Regions from separate parts of the Reinekea marina genome, predicted to be linked through region 1. Evidence: predicted binding sites of a transcription regulator. Region 1 holds the regulator's gene; each other region holds the start of a gene.
The links. Region 1 encodes sigma-54, which starts transcription at its own class of promoters, with help from an activator protein. Its sites were predicted from a motif close to TGGCACNNNNNTTGCTNT; they were not measured.
Positions count from the first base shown of each region.

Region 2: QWZ13_RS03265 (PEP-CTERM sorting domain-containing protein) is a predicted target of sigma-54. The motif match lies at 1,924-1,941, and genes of this name have one in related genera.
Region 3: flhA (flagellar biosynthesis protein FlhA) is a predicted target of sigma-54. The motif match lies at 2,402-2,419, and genes of this name have one in related genera.
Region 4: QWZ13_RS04615 (PEP-CTERM sorting domain-containing protein) is a predicted target of sigma-54. The motif match lies at 2,177-2,194, and genes of this name have one in related genera.

Region 1 is NZ_JAUFQI010000001.1:1,400,000-1,404,184, forward strand. Features, by position in the region: gene rapZ (RNase adapter RapZ) at 1-786, opposite strand, end outside; gene QWZ13_RS07335 (PTS sugar transporter subunit IIA) at 804-1,253, opposite strand; gene hpf (ribosome hibernation-promoting factor, HPF/YfiA family) at 1,262-1,561, opposite strand; gene QWZ13_RS07345 (hypothetical protein) at 1,551-1,757, shown strand; gene QWZ13_RS07350 (RNA polymerase factor sigma-54) at 1,717-3,210, opposite strand; gene lptB (LPS export ABC transporter ATP-binding protein) at 3,325-4,050, opposite strand; gene lptA (lipopolysaccharide transport periplasmic protein LptA) at 4,050-4,185, opposite strand, start outside.
Region 2 is NZ_JAUFQI010000001.1:602,707-606,891, forward strand. Features, by position in the region: gene fbaA (class II fructose-bisphosphate aldolase) at 1-255, shown strand, start outside; gene QWZ13_RS03260 (serine hydrolase domain-containing protein) at 455-1,810, shown strand; gene QWZ13_RS03265 (PEP-CTERM sorting domain-containing protein) at 1,985-2,782, shown strand; gene QWZ13_RS03270 (hypothetical protein) at 2,851-3,516, opposite strand; gene QWZ13_RS03275 (accessory factor UbiK family protein) at 3,614-3,853, opposite strand; gene QWZ13_RS03280 (hypothetical protein) at 3,882-4,115, shown strand.
Region 3 is NZ_JAUFQI010000001.1:1,685,508-1,689,692, forward strand. Features, by position in the region: gene QWZ13_RS08920 (OmpA/MotB family protein) at 1-478, opposite strand, end outside; gene QWZ13_RS08925 (AMP-binding protein) at 657-2,303, shown strand; gene flhA (flagellar biosynthesis protein FlhA) at 2,459-4,185, shown strand, end outside.
Region 4 is NZ_JAUFQI010000001.1:874,837-879,021, reverse strand. Features, by position in the region: gene QWZ13_RS04625 (hypothetical protein) at 1-926, opposite strand, end outside; gene QWZ13_RS04620 (hypothetical protein) at 941-1,501, opposite strand; gene QWZ13_RS04615 (PEP-CTERM sorting domain-containing protein) at 1,707-2,135, opposite strand; gene QWZ13_RS04610 (siderophore ABC transporter substrate-binding protein) at 2,372-3,268, shown strand; gene QWZ13_RS04605 (ABC transporter permease) at 3,276-4,185, shown strand, end outside.

The DNA of each region.
Region 1 (4,185 bases):
ATGTTGCCCGCCGGTACAGCCGATGGCAACGGTTAAGTAACTGCGTTGATTATTTTCATACTCGGGTAACCAGCGAGCAACAAAGCGGACGATGTCGTCAAACATTTCATTAACGCTGGTTTCTTTTTGCAAAAACTCTTGGATAGGTTTGTCTCTACCCGTAAATTGCCGCAAGCTTTTCTCCCAGAAAGGGTTTGGTAAACAACGCACATCAAATACTAAGTCGGCATCTTTTGGAATGCCATGTTTAAATCCAAAGCTTAAGAACTGCAATGAAAGACCTTTGGGTTTTTCGATGAGTTTTTCTTTTATTTGCTCACGAAACTCTTGTAATGATAGCAAGCTAGTGTCTATCTTCAGATCGGCACGATTCGAAATTGGGGCGAGCAATTCTGCCTCGCGTTCAATGGCTTCGGCTAGTGAGCGGTCTTCGTTTGTGAGTGGGTGTTTTCGTCGTGTCGCTGAAAAGCGTTGAAGCAAAATAGATTCATCGGCATCTAAAAATAAAACTTCGGCTTTTATCGCATTCGGCAAATTGCGTAATATTTCAGGTAAGTCGGTAATGCCTTCTGAAGACACTCGAACATCGACACACACAGCAACTTGGCGGTTTCCCGATGAAGCCGACATCCAACCGACAAGCTCAGGTAGCATAGGGGGCGGTAAATTATCGATGCAAGTAAAGCCAGCATCTTCTAATGTATTTAAAACCGTAGATTTACCAGACCCTGAGCGTCCGCTGATAATCACCAGCCGAAACGGTTGTGCCGTCATGGGTTGCCTCATTAAAAATTATTTTAGATTTAGCTAACAAACGTATTGAATAATGCTTCAACCGTGTCGCAGTCGCGTATGTTATCTAGTGTAGCAGAATTATTAACTCTTTCGACGACATTTGCTAATAACTGTAAATGCTCATCGGTGGCTTCAGGTGGAACGATTAAAACAAAAATAATATCGACGGGTTTGTGATCAATGGCTTCAAAATCGACCGCTTTATCGAGTTTAACTAATGCAGCGATGGGTGAATGAATACCATCTAAGCGACAATGGGGAACAGCGACACCTAAACCAATGCCAGTGCTTCCTAATCGTTCGCGTGCAACCAGTGCATCAAATAGGGCGTGTTCTGAGAGTCCGCTGAGCGACGGAGATAGTCGCTCAGCAAGCGTTTGAAGTACTTTCTTTTTACTTGCGCCGAAGTGGCCAATAAAGGTTCGTTCAACGCTCAGTACTTGTTGTAATGATGTCATAAGTGACTTTAGTTTCCGTGTGCGCGTGCGACCGCTTTTTCTTTATGTTTTAAAAGTTGGCGATCGAGTTTGTCTGTCATTTGATCAATAGAAGTGTATAAATCTTCATCGACGGCTTCAGCGTGCAGTTGCGCGCCTTTAATGTTAATCGAAGCCTCCGCTTTTTGTCTTAGCTTTTCGACGGTGAGCGTCACTTGAACATTTCCTATTTGATCATAGTGTCGCTGTAGCTTTTCTAAACGTGCATTTACAAATTCGTGGAGGGCTTCTGTGACTTCAACATGGTGACCGCTGATATTGACTTGCATGGGCTGCTCCTCTTGCAGTTATAAAAGATCCACTCCCTTGAGTAGATCGGGGTTGAACAACGAAGTTGTTGTTCATCAAGCTAATTTATTCTTCTTACTATTAAATATTGCTCTTGTCGGTCAAAACTTCAAGTCGAATTTGAAATATTTATGCGTTAAGTCAAACTCTTACGTTCATTTGACGGAGGAATGTTGAGTGCTTCTCTATATTTAGCAATGGTTCGTCGCGCTACTTTGATTCCTTGCTCGCCTAAAAGGGTTGCGATTTTAGAGTCGCTGAGCGGTTTCCGTGTGTTTTCAGCCGCAATGAGCTTTTTTATCAATGCGCGAATTGCGGTACTTGAGCATTCACCACCTGAGTCTGTACTGACGTGGCTGCTAAAGAAATACTTCAATTCATAGATACCACGGGGCGTATGCATGTACTTTTGAGTGGTAACTCGCGAAATAGTGGATTCGTGCATGTCTACTGCTTGGGCTATATCGTGCAACACTAAGGGTTTCATGGCTTCATCACCATAGTCGAAAAACCCGCGTTGAAACTCGACAATCGTAGTGGCGACTTTGAGCAGCGTTTCATTCCGGCTTTGCAAACTTTTAATAAACCAGCGCGCCTCGGCCAAGTGATCTTTTAGGTAATTGTTATCGGAAGAGTTATCGGCACGCTTAACCATAGAGGCATATGAGGAATTTACTCGAAGTTTGGGTGCAATATCGGGGTTTAATTCAACGCGCCATCGATTGTTTTTGATGTCTTTGCTTACAATGACATCAGGAACAACGTATTCCGAGTTTCCGGTATCTACCGTGCTTCCTGGCTTAGGGTTAAGAGTCTGAATGAGCAATATAGCCGCACGTAATTCATCCTCTTTGATTTTAAGCTTGCGCATAATGCCCGTGAAATCTTTTGTGCCGAGTAGGGCAATATGGTCTTCCACTAACTTGATGGCAATATCTCTATGATCGGTATCGCTGGGAAGTTGTTTTAACTGAATGGATAAACAATCGGATAAATCTGTGGCACAGACGCCAGGAGGGTCAAACTGTTGTAAACGGTGCAGTACCGCTTCGACTTCATCGAGTTCAAGCGGATTATCTTCAACAGAAAGGTCTTCAACCAAGCCTTCAAAAATATCGTTAACTTGGCTCGATAAATAGCCATCATCGTCAGTGCTTTCTAAGATCGCTTCGGCGATTATTCGGTCTTTGTCCGACATCGGCGTAAGATTGAGTTGCCATTGTAAATGGCTGAGCAATGAATCTGTAGTGCCATGTACATTTTCTAAGTTGTAATCGTCGTCTGCACTTGCTGTGCCGTGGCTGGTAGGCGTGTGAGTATAGATGTCATCCCAAGAGCTATCGACGCCCAGATCATCGGGAATATTTTCGGCTATTTCAATTTCTTTAGTCGGCTCGTTGGCGGTATCGGGTGTTTCAACGATGTCTTCTTTGGCTGTATTTTTTGCCGAATGATCAGCATCGGCAGATGCCATGTCTTCATTGACTTCTAACATTGGATTAGAGTCTAAAGCTTCTTGAATTTCTTGCTGTAAATCGAGAGTGGATAGTTGTAATAACTTAATCGCCTGCTGCAACTGCGGCGTCATCGTCAGAGACTGACTCATTTTAAGTTGTAGAGATGTCTTCATACTTTTTTACTACTCACTTACACGTGATTTAACAATAATAACTGAATACCTATAGCTCATCATAACCGATTTAATTAGATTAGCCCGTTATAACGTAAAAATAGTTTACTCGTTTTAAAGGCGAAATTGTTCTCCGAGGTAAATATCGCGCACGGTCTGATTACTTAATACATCTTCGGCACTGCCTTCGGCAATAATGTGGCCATTGCCGACAATGTAGGCTTTTTCGCAGATGTCGAGCGTTTCACGAACATTGTGATCGGTGATGAGCACAGCAATGCCTCGTTTTTGTAAATGGTAAATAATTTCTTTGATGTCCCCAACAGAAATGGGATCAACACCGGCGAAGGGCTCATCGAGCAATATAACCTTAGGCTCCATTGCTAGTGCTCGTGCTATCTCAACTCGGCGTCGTTCTCCGCCTGAAAGCGCCATTCCCAGACTGTCTCGAATATGCGTAACGCTAAATTCCTCTAATAACCCTTCTAAGCGTTCTTTTTGTTGAGCCTTATTTAGGTCTTTGCGCATTTGTAATATAGCTAAAATATTATCCTGTACGCTCAGTTTACGGAAAATCGATGCTTCTTGGGGCAAATACCCCAGTCCTTTCGCGGCACGTGCGTGCATGGGTAGGTGCGTAACTTCCTCACCATTGATGGTTACTTTTCCTTTATCGGCGGCAACTAAGCCAACCATCATGTAAAAACAGGTGGTTTTACCCGCGCCATTTGGACCGAGTAACCCAACAATTTGGGATTCTTCGACATCGATGCTGACATCGATAACCACCGGGCGCTTTTTGTAGCTTTTCGCTAAGTGCTGAGCGCTTAGAATGGCCATCAGTCAATTGCTCCAGGAATAATGACGAGTTCAGCTTGCTCATCTTCAGGGTTGCCCGTGAGCGCGCGTTGCGACTGAATGTTCATTAGGCCGGTTACAGTGTTGTATTCGATACGCTCACCATTAACGGTGTTT
Region 2 (4,185 bases), 800 kb from region 1:
AAAGAGTCTATTAGCTACGGTGTTATCAAGATGAACATCGATACCGATACTCAGTGGGCAACTTGGAATGGCGTGCGTGAGTACGAAGCCAAGAACCACGATTACCTACAAGGGCAGATCGGCAACCCTGAAGGTGAAGACTCTCCAAACAAGAAATACTATGATCCACGTGTTTGGTTGCGCGCAGGTCAGGTAGGTATGGTAGAGCGCCTAGAGCAAGCGTTTAGAGAGCTAAATGCTATAGACCGAAACTAGTCTGTACCGTTAAAAAAAACCGAGCTATGCTCGGTTTTTTTATGCCCGAAATACAGAGCGGTTTTACTGAATTAAATCTGAGTAAACGGCTCTAAATGGATGGATTGGTTCAGTTTCATCATTAAAAGCTTTCTCTAGTATTAAAGCCTGCAAACAAAATGATAAAGTGGCTTATATAAAAATAAAAAGGTCTGTAAGAATGAAAAAGTGGTTTGTTAGATTATCAGTCAGTATCTCGCTTTTAATAGCGATACTATTAGCCGTTGCATACTGGGGGTTAGGCTATTCGCCGGTGTATTTAGTGAATGCGCCTTCCGTTGCCACGGGCATCGGCGCTAAACTCGCGTGCTCGGCAAAATACGTCTCAGGGTTTGACGAGAAAAAAATCGCCGCCGACATCAAAGTGTACTCGCCAATTTTATCGCTACTGAATTACGAATATAACCAAGACAATAGGCTTGTAGTGGCCGCCTTAGGGCCGTTTGCGCGCAGCGCTTCTTATCATGAGGGTGTTGGTTGTTATTTAGATTACAACAAACATGATCCTAGAAAATCGATCGCATTTGATCCTATCATTGCTCCGCAAGCAGCATGGCCAAAAGGCAATGTGGTTTTTACGATTGATCCAGACATTCAATCAAAGCTCGACAGATTACTCGAAAAAGACAATCAAGCTGAGCACGATACGCGTGCATTACTGGTCGTAAAAGATGGAAAAGTCATTGCTGAATCTTATGCGGCGGGTATCGACGAAAATACGCCTCTGTTGGGTTGGTCGATGACCAAAAGCATTAATGCATTGTTGATCGGACAGCTCGAAATGAATGGGATGTTGAACGTTGAAGATAACCAGTTGTTTCCAAGTTGGACCGATGAGCGCAAAGACATTCAGTTAAAGCACCTATTAACGATGACCGATGGCTTAGCCTATGAAGAGGAATACGACCCGGGTCAAATAGCTACCAAAATGTTATTCCAATCGGAAGATACCGCAGGCTTTTTGGAACAAGTAAAAACAAGACATAAGCCTGGAACGCATTACCAATATTCTTCTGGCTCTGCGAACTTACTTTCAGCGCTGGTGCATGAAAAATTGCCAGGTAATAATGCTCAAGATTTTAATACGTTAGTCGATCAATTTTTTAGACCACTGCGAATGTCGTCAGTCACCTTTGAAACCGATGCACAAGGGTTGGTAATGGGCAGCTCTTACCTATTCGCCAGTGCCCGCGATTGGGCAAAAGTAGGTTTGCTGATGCTGAATAAAGGCAAGTTAAACGGGCAACGCCTTGTCACCGAGCAATGGGTTGCGCAATCGTTATTACCTAACTCTTCAGCCAATAAAGCCTCTTATGGATACCAGTGGTGGCTGAATAAAGGCGATGCCACTAAACGTTGGCCAAGCCTTGCCGAAAACGTTTACGCCGCAATGGGAAACCGCGAACAAAGGGTGATGGTGATTCCAGATGAGAACCTTGTCATTGTGCGTTTAGGCTGGTCGAAAAGTGACTACACCGATGATGAGAACTTCTCTGAAATTGTGAGTTGGTTTTAGCGTTGTCGAATAACCTTACATAAAAGTTTGAGTTGCGTAAGAGTGTGTCGAATATCTTTACACTGATAGCTTTACTTTGTGACAACCCCCACACTTTACGGGGGTTTTGAGGTTGGCATGATTATTGATATAGAAACCTATGCAAAACTCACTGAACATTATTAAGGTTTAAAGATGAACAGCAAATGGATTAAAGGATTAGTTGCGGCCAGCACGCTAGGATTAGCGTTACAAGCAAACGCCGGCATGTTTGGAACGGATGTAACCATTAGTGATAAGAACCATTCTGGAACTAATTGGTGGAGTGATCGAGAAGACCAGGAAGTTGAGCCTGGCATGGTTGCTAATCAAGTTTGGGATTTAGAGGGTACCTTTGTAGATGGTAACGTTTTAACTTTAGTTGGCGGTTACGATTTCGTTAACGGCGAAGGTGAAGGCAATGGCCATTTCGATTCTGGTGATTTGTTTTTGTCTACTGGTACACCATTGTACGGCGATATTCACCGCGGTGGTTCTAACGGTAACCTTTCAGAGAAAAACAAATACGGCTATAACTACGTACTAGACTTGGATTTCACAACAGGCTCTTTCGATATTCTTGCTATCGATGAAGATACTGATGTTTTGGGTGCTTGGTACCAGCAAAACGAAGGCTCTAGCCCTTGGCGATATGAAGATGGCGGCAAGAAAGTAGGTTCAGGCTCTTTGTCTGTGCAGTCGGGCTTGACTGACCGTGAAACTGGCTTCGCAGGTGGTGATCACTACGCTATGAGCCTAGATTTAACCGAACTTTATGCGCAATTAGGTGAATCGACTACTTTCTACAGCCATTTCACTATGGGTTGTGGTAACGATAACCTAATGGGTAATTGGACAGTAGTACCAGAGCCAGCAACCTTTGCTTTATTCGGCATGGGCGTTTTCGGCTTGTTAATCGCTCGTCGTAAAGGTGGCTCTGCTGCCGTCGCTTAAATCTTCTCAAGAAGGTTCGCGTATAAAAAAACCGGCTTAGGCCGGTTTTTTTATGGTTAAACTATTTACTAAAGAGATCCAAACTGAAAGCTGATATGAACACCAGGCTTCGACAGATCGGCTGCAGATAAGCCAGTGATATCTGGGTCTGTGGTTAAACGGTAGCTAGCTCCTATACCCACTTCCATAAAGTCTGTTACGTTAATCTCTATTTGAGAGGTCAGTTCAGTGACTAAAAAGCTGCCTAGCTCTTCTGGATTATTTGCATTACGTGAATCGATGACCGAAGCACCACCCGCACCGAGCATTAAAAACGTATCCACATGAATTAACGCTTCAGGGTTATAGGTGTAACCAACCATCAAGCCGCCATAGCCCATCTCTAGCTGAGTATTTACACCCCAGCTGATTTCATTGACTAAGCCGTAACCGCCGCCGCCAATCATTATAGAGTGCTTTCCAGTGGTAAAGGTTGCTCCACCCATGCCCCCTAACTCGAATGTTTCAGTGTTTTTGATTTGACTGGCCTTAAAAACTGGCCCGCCGAAACCACCGATTCGAGCGTTTTCAACATCTATTAGCGTATCCTTTGCCATTGCGGCACCACTGAGGGCAACAGTGAGTGTTAACACACTTAGCCCTAGTGATTTATTAATAAAAGTCATGGCTGAGCTCCTTAGCATGAGTAAACGTAGCGCATTGTATTCCGTTCTAAATGAATGAAGGCTGAACATTGAACCTTGATTTGTTCTTTAGCTTAACGGATAACGCTTATCTTTATAGTGTCAGAGGTCATTTCGCTTTTAAATGGCAGCCGTGATTGTATGAATATTATGAGTTTTCTAAATCATTTAATTGTTGTTGCAATTGATCAAGTTGTGCACGCGTATTTTCTAGAATGCGTTGCTGCACTTCGAACTCTTCGCGGCTTACAACATCGAGCTTGGTCACCTGCTGTTGGATCAAGGCTTTAATATTTTCCTGGATGTCCTGTTTTACCTGCTTACCTTGGCTTAATGCTTCATTGATTTGCTGGACCAGTTGTTCAATTGCGTCGTTCGGTAATTTCATGGAATGCCCCATTTATTGTGTCTAAAAAGTGAATGCGCCAAAACAGGTCATGCTAATTAATCACCCTGTATTACGACGTGTTTTTGCATTGTTTTGGTGCGCACTAGTTTACCTTATATTTCAAATCGGCTGTAAGTTATTGATATTAAAGGCTTGTGTGAGTTGGCATGCTGTTCGCTATAGAGACAGTATGCAAACCTTCGCAGTGTTCTGCAATCGTGCTTTGCAATGTAACCAGTATATTCCTGGAGCGACTAGGTGAACAAGGTCTCCCCTAGTCGCTCCGATAAAATAACCACAGATAAGAAGATGTGGCAAAAATTGGAGCAGCG
Region 3 (4,185 bases), 290 kb from region 1:
TACTTAAAGACACAGAGTCGATGGGAGAAGCGCTGTTCGATACGTGGGTGCGATTTTCTAAGGCTCGCTTCAAATTCGCAATCGTAGCATCAGCATTGGTGAGCTGGCGACGAGTGGTTTCGAGGTCTAATTCAAACTTCTTTGCTTGCTGCTTGGCGAGCTCAAGTTGCTGAGCCGACAGTAAGGCAATTTCTTGACTCTTTTGATAATCTGCTTTTAAGTTGGTTAAAGCAGATTGCAACTCTCTAATCATTGTTGCCAGCTCTAATTGAGTGGATTGCATCAGCTCTACTTGCTCTCCACGCTGACGCTGGCTCTGTTGGCTTTGCTCGTTCTGTGTTTCTAAGGTTGTTATTTCCGATGTGAGCTCGGTAACCTGAATTTGGCGCTGGTTGTTTTCGAAATATAAGAATAGATTGGCTAATAAAGACATCAATAGCGCAACCATTGAAAAGATCATTTTTTGAGTCGATGTCATACTGGACAATGCGTCATCCTATTGCTGAATGCTGTTGAATCACTGGTTATATCATAGTTTATTCTATGATTTACGAAATCAGGTTGATAATGCCATAGTGATGCTTGCAGATGAACGAATTATTTGGTGAAGTAGAGCGAGCTCTCCAATAACTATAAAAATAGCGTAAGGAAAAACTATGAATTACCGTACACCGCTTGAAATGTTACGAAGCCATGCTGAAAATTCGGGCGATAGACCCTTTCTTCATCAACCGGCGAACCGCCAATGGCGCATTATTACTTGGAAAGAATCGTTAAGGCAGGTGCAAGTGATTGCGGCTGGTCTCCAAGCTCAAGGCTTACAGCCAGGTGATAAGGTGGCCATATTAGCGAAAAACTCAGCGGAATGGTTTCTGGCCGATTGGGCCATAATGATGGCCGGCATGATCAGTGTGCCTATTTATTCGACTGCCGGTGAAAGCACTCTTAAATATATTCTAGAGCACAGTGAAGCCAAAGCCGTGTTTGTTGGTAAATTAGACGATGTTACCGCCGCAAACAATGTGCTCGATGGCTCTATCCCTCGCATTGCATTTCCTTACCCAACAGCCAACGCTGATATGCAGTGGAATCAGTGGTTGCAAGATTATCAGCCGATAGAAAACCCAGTAGACCCAAGCCTTGATGACATTATGAGTATTGTCTATACATCAGGCAGTACCGGAAACCCGAAAGGCGTTATCATCACCTTCAAAAATTTTGCATCGGTCAGCGAAACACACTCTAAGTCTATGGAGTTAGGTCCAGAAGATCGAGCGGTGTCTTATTTACCTTTGGCGCACATTACGGAGCGCGGCGTTATTCAAGGGCCAAGTCTGTACGGCGGTGGCAAGATTTACTTTGTAGAGTCGTTAGACACCTTTGTTGATGATTTAAAGTACGCACAGCCGACCTTATTTTTATCGGTACCAAGACTGTGGACGCGTTTTCAATCGGGCGTTTATGAAAAACTACCGGCTAAAAAACTCGAAAAACTCCTTAAAATACCGTTGATCGGTAAATTAATTGCTAAGAAAGTTCGAACTGGATTAGGGCTCAACAGCGCTCGACTTTTTGGCTCGGGTTCAGCGCCTATTTCACCGAGTATTTTACAATGGTATACCACCATCGGCGTGAATATTTGTGAAGGTTGGGGAATGACCGAAACAACGGGTCTTTCTTGCACTAACTTGCCATTTGAGGCTAGCCGCATAGGTACGATCGGCATGCCGTGTGATTGCGTTGAGATGTCACTGTCAGATGAGGGTGAAATTATAATTAAAGGCGATGCTGTATTTAAGGAATACTATAAAAACCCAGAAGCCACAGCCGAAGCCTTCACCGACGGATGGTTCCATACGGGTGACCGTGCCTTGAAGAACCCTGATGGCAGCTTCAAAATTATTGGGCGCGTTAAAGAAGAGTTCAAGACCGGCAAAGGCAAATACGTTGCACCGGTTCCTATTGAATCTTTATTAGCTTCTAATGCTAATATTGAGCAAATATGCGTCATGGGGACGGGTCGAAAGCAACCTGTTGCGGTCATAGTATTGGCTGAGCATTTACAAAATGCGGAACGTGCGCCAATTCGTGAATCTCTTCAAGAAACGCTTACTTCGGTGAATGAAAAATTAGAGTCTCATCAAAAGCTTGATTGCCTCATTGTCGCGAAAGATGCTTGGACAATTGAGAATCAGTATTTGACGCCTACTTTAAAAATAAAACGCACCGATCTTGAAGATCATTACCGCACAATTGCCATGAAAGGCGAATTGTCTTCTGTGATTTGGGAAGACGAAGTTTAATTATTAATCAGCAGCGTGTTCGATTTATAATCAATCGGCGCGCTGCGCTTTCTTGCCGCAGAAACATCTTTCCTTAAATTATAAATTTTGCACCAACTTGGCCTAATACTTGCGATCTATTCAGTTAACTTACTTTATTGACTGAATTTTGACGAATGGCGCTATTTGATTCTGTCCGCTCTGCCGGATCCCAGTTTAAACATGTCGATGGTCAGGCCGTACTGCGAGGTACTGGGCGTAATGCTCAACTCGCCAGTAAGCGTTTATTGGGCGTTCCAGTATTCCTACTGATGCTTCTTGGGTTAATGACGTTACCTGTTCCAACGTTGATGCTCGATACGTTTTTCACCTTTAATATTGCCTTATCCATCGTAGTGCTTCTGGTGTCTATTTATGTTTTAAGGCCACTCGATTTCTCAGTGTTTCCATCCATTATTCTTGTCGCTACTTTAATGCGTTTAGCGCTGAATGTAGCTTCAACTCGAGTGGTTTTGATGCATGGTCATCAAGGCGGTGATGCTGCTGGTAAAGTCATTGAAGCGTTTGGTGAAGTGTTGATTGGTGGTAACTATGCCGTAGGTTTGGTGGTGTTTGCCATTTTAATGATTATTAATTTTGTCGTTGTCACCAAAGGTGCCGGGCGAGTGTCTGAAGTGAGCGCTCGATTTACGTTAGACGCGATGCCAGGCAAGCAAATGGCCATAGATGCTGACCTTAACGCAGGCTTGATTGATGCCGATACGGCTAAAACGCGTCGAGCCGAAATTTCTCAAGAAGCCGATTTTTATGGTTCAATGGACGGTGCGTCAAAATTTGTACGCGGCGATGCCGTAGCGGGCATCTTAATTCTTGTGATCAACATTGTGGGTGGACTGGTCATAGGTATGATGCAGCACAACCTTGAGTTTTCAGATGCTGTGCAGAAATATGCGCTGTTAACGATTGGTGATGGCTTAGTCGCACAAATTCCTTCGCTATTGTTATCTGTAGCGGCCGCCATTATGGTGACCAGAAACAGCTCAAGCATTCAAATGGGCGATCAAATCTCCCAGCAGATGTTTGGTACGCCAAATGCATTATCTATAACTGCCTTCGTATTATTTATAATGGGTATTATCCCAGGAATGCCTCACTTCGTGTTTTTGAGTTTGGCGGTGATTTCTCTTTTGGGCGCATTTTTTATTAAGTATAAAGAAAGTGTCGAAGAAGGGACGCCCTTTGTACCTATGAAGGCCGGTTCGCCGGCATTTGGTAGCCCTCAAATTGGTGGTGCGGACAAAAAAGCTTCATTAGAAGGGCCTCCGCCGGTAACACCGAGCCCCGAAGAGACAAAAGAGTTGAGTTGGGATGACGTGCAGCCGGTTGATGTCATAGGGTTAGAGGTGGGCTATCGACTGATACCGCTAGTAGATCGATCGCAAGGAGGGCAGTTGTTGGGGCGCATTAAAGGGATTCGTAAAAAGTTATCGCAAGAGCTCGGGTTTTTAGTCCCTTCTATTCACATTCGTGACAACCTAGATTTAATGCCAAATGCTTACCAACTAACTTTAATGGGTGTTTCTGTCGCTGATGGGGAGGTGTACCCAGAAAAAGAATTGGCTATTAATCCCGGGGAAGTGTTTGGTCCGTTAGAAGGGGTTAAAACGGTCGACCCTGCTTTCGGGCTCGAAGCCATTTGGATTGAGTCAGCCGAAAAAGATAAAGCGCAAACACTAGGATATACCGTTGTAGATGCCAGTACAGTCGTAGCAACTCATGTTAATCATGTCTTGCAGCAGCATGCCTATGAATTATTGGGTCATGAAGAAGTGCAGCAAATGGTCGATCTGTTGGCGAAAAACTCACCGAAGTTAGCTGAAGAGCTGGTGCCTAATACCTTGTC
Region 4 (4,185 bases), 530 kb from region 1:
ACTCCTATTTTAAACAGTAGCCCTGCATCGGCTGACATGGGCTTAACCCACTGCCCACTCACATTATACCCTTGTAGATTTAAGTCTTGATCAAAAGCATCTTTTGCCAACTTGTAAGATGCCCCTAATTGATAAGTCGCGGTAGTAGTTTGGCTATCGAACAGCCCGCCTTTTGACCTGTTTTGAAAGGCTACAGTATTAGTGGGTTTTGAAGATGAAGGCAACGACGTTTGGTTTGGCATAGGTTTGCCAATCGCGAAATAATTTAAACAGTCGTTAGCATGCTTTAATAAAAAACTGCTGAGCAGTTTGCCATTGGCGGCTGAGAAAGCCGATAAACGCTGAAGACTATTAGGATCTGAGAACGAACAAGTGTCTTCTACAATTATTTTGGCTTTTTGCGAATCAATAATAGAAAGCTGTAAAGCCGCCATAGGGTAAAACCTAGTGCGGCTAGTATCTGGCAGTAACTTCAGCGCAATAACCCTAATATCTAAAACATACCGCCCTTTTTTAAGGGCGCGCTGAAGAAAGTCAGGGTCAATATTTTTGATGGTCCCTTTGGCAACAAACCGCAAATTATAGTTTTTTTGGTAATGCTTAGCCAAACTGGTAGCAATGGATCGACTGGGGTCTGTCACCTGCAAAACCTGAGTTAAGCTCCGATTCCCTTGATGCAATTTAGTAATCATCGCTTTATCGGCCGATGGCACGAGCGCCATTAATGTACCTGCTTCATTTGATTGCTTTAACTGAACAAAATCTACAGATTCTGATGCTAAAGACAAAACGAAGTCTTCACCCGACAGTTTTGCTACTTTGTCACTGTTAGATTTTGACCCAAGTGAAGCGCAACTGTAAAAAGAAAAAAGGATTAATAATAAACAAAGTGGGCGAACCATTCTCAGCTTGCAGTTTACATCCAATGTTTAAAAGCTCCTTAAAAAGTCAGCATCACTAAACTAAGCTGTAATGAAGAAATATCTTCAGATACTCCTGGGCTAGGATCAACTTGCAGCTCATTAAAAGAAAGGTGTCGCATAGTTAGCTCTAATGAAATTTTACCAGTTAAAAGCTTACCTGCACCCAATAGAAATCCAAACCCTTGATTCATCTCTGCTGTCGATAGTCTATTTTTAAGCGCTAAACCAGCGCCAGCCTGCATATAAACACTATGAAAGTCATTTGGAGAATAGCGAACCGTTGCCGCCAATAACCCGCTTGAAACCAACCTAGATTGCTCATCGAGATACCAATCATTCGATAGTTTCAGTGCAATCCTATACTCTGAATTGAGGGTGTAGCCCGTTGATATTTGAGTATGAATAGGAAGCACCGTAAGACCACCTATTAAGTAATCACTTTTAACGCGCTCTTCTACATAAATGGGCGCAATGCCCACACCAAAAGTATAACTTGGTCCAGATTCATCTGCGCCAGCGATTGAAAGCATTTGCAAACATACAAAAGCCATTGCGAATGACAACGATAATGCTCTCATAAAATAAAGATGCGTCCCTTAAACAAATTAGCCCGGTAACACTAGGCGCTCAGAATGAGTTCGTCAACGGCAAAATACACTGATTCTAAAGGGGCTTAACAATTCAAGAACGAATGAATCTTTTAATTAAATAGTGTATTTGTCTATTTTTTTAAAGGCAAAAAAAAGGGCTCTAGGGAGCCCTTTTTTAAAATTTGGTACGCGATTAAGCGCTACGCTTACGACGCGAAGCCACTAAACCTGTTAAGCCTAAAGCAAGTAACCCGAAAGTAGCTGGCTCTGGTACTTCAGCAACAATGTCATCTTGTGGCTCTGGAATAATAACCAAGTCATCATTGAACTGAATTTGCTGGATAGGCAATTCAGGAATTTTACCGCCTTCGTTCACTTGGCTGTTCATAAAAAATAGAACGCCTTGGTTGCTGCCTGACTCCTTAGAGATACTAGGCTTATTCGTCTTGCTCTCTGAACTAGACTGTAAGCTTAAGATATCTTTAGCAGAATCACTCTTGCTCTGAGAAACCGATACAAGTGATTTACTTGTGCCACCCTCTCCTTTCATAAGATTTGCCTGAGCAGAGCCTACGATTAAAAGAAACATAGAGAAGGCGCTTATGAAGAGCTTTAGTTTCATGGTTACATCCTTTTAATTAAATTCGGTCATTTCTCTTTAACACAGCAATAACTAGGCCAATGTCTTGAACCTGCGAAAACTAGGCGTTCTGTGACCGCCTTAACATTTTTTAACACCTTAATTGTAAATAAAACCGACACTCAAACCACTCATCAAACAATATAAATTCTTATTTACAAACAAGAATCATTCTCATATATTACGCATCCCGCTTAACTCACAAAAAGGAAGCTACCATGCTTAAATACCCGAAAGCCCTAATCTTAGGCTGTTTTGCGCTTATGACCTATGCCGTTGCTGGTACACTGGTGGACGCTCAAGGTAAGTTTGAAATGGACAAAACACCTGAGAAAATCGTTACTTTTGGCCTTGCCCCACTAGATACCTTCGATACCCTAGGTGTAAAAGTTATCGGCGTTACAAAACCCCATACCATTGGCTACTTATCAAAATTTAAAGACGATCAATACGCCAATGTGGGCAGCTTTTTTGAACCCGATGTAGAAATGACGGCCTCACTTGAACCCGATGTCATTGTACTTGGACCTAGAACCGCAGCATTTAAAGAGCAGTTTTCAGAGTTTGCTCCCACCTTTGACTCTTCTGTTTGGGGCGAAAACTACTTGCAGCAGTTTTACAGCATGACCGAATCGTTAGCGAAAATGGTCGATAAAGAAGCCGAAGCGAAAGTAAAGCTCGATGCTATTAAAGCTAAAGTGCGTGATATTCAGCAAGCTGCTCCGAATGCAGGGAAGGCACTGTTTGTTCTAACTTCGGGCGGTAAAATTTCTGCCTTTGGTCCTGGCTCTCGCTATGGTTGGGTTCACGATGATTTAGGGTTAATTCCAGCTGTAGACAATGTGGAAGAAGCGACTCACGGCGAGCCCATTTCATTTGAGTTCATTAAAGACGCCGACCCAGACTGGTTGATCGTACTCGATAGAGATGCCGCCATTGGTACTGCGCAAGGGAGCGCCCAAGCGTTGCTAGACAATGACATCATTAAATCGATGGATGTTCATAAGCAGCAAAATATTATCTACGTGGATGGCGTGTCTTGGTACTTGGTGGCTTATGGGCTCACAGCCGTTGATTCAGCAGTATCGCAGTTACATAAAGCCATAGTGAATTAAGCCTCATATGATTCGATTCGGTTTAGCCTTGTTACTGGTTGCTGCGCTTGCGGTAGCCAGTTTATTTATCGGCGTCATAGATATCACTGCACAAGAGAGCAATTGGAGCTTACTGTTTCAGACGCGCATTCCCAGAACAATTGCCGTACTTCTAACTGGCATGTCACTCGCTGTCGCGGGGGTTATCATGCAAATCTTAGCGCGTAATAAATTTGTAGAGCCAACCACGACAGGAACCGTTGAATGGGCGACACTAGGTGTTTTACTGCTTATCATTTTTGCTCCTCAAACCAGTGTGACCTTAAAACTGATCGTTGCTTCCTTATTCTCCGTGTTTGGCTCTGCAAGTTTTTTGTTTTTGCTGAGTCGCATCAAGCTACGCTCAAATGTTATTGTTCCATTAGTTGGCATCATTTATGGGGGCATCATTTCATCCGTGGTGATGTTCATTGCCTTTCAACACGATCTGGTTCAAGCCATATGGACATGGGTGCAAGGTGACTTTTCGATGATCCTTAAAGGTCGTTACGAATTGCTTTGGATCAGTGCTGGGCTTTGCCTACTCGCCTACATCACGGCTAATCAATTCACATTGGTTGGTCTCGGCAAAAGTTATTCACAAAACCTAGGCCTCAATTATAAGTGGTATCTAAGCTGGGGCGTTCTCATAGTCTCATTAATCTCAGGCATCACCGTTGTTATTGCCGGCGTTATTCCGTTTTTAGGCTTGGTCATTCCTAACCTAATCAGTGCAATCATAGGCGACAATCTTAAAAAATCGCTGCCGTGGATTGCCTTATTGGGCGCTGGTCTGGTGCTGGTCTGCGATATCACTGCTCGTTTAATTAGATTCCCTTATGAAATGCCTGTCGGCGTCATCATGGGTGTCGTGGGAAGCAATATTTTCCTTACCATTC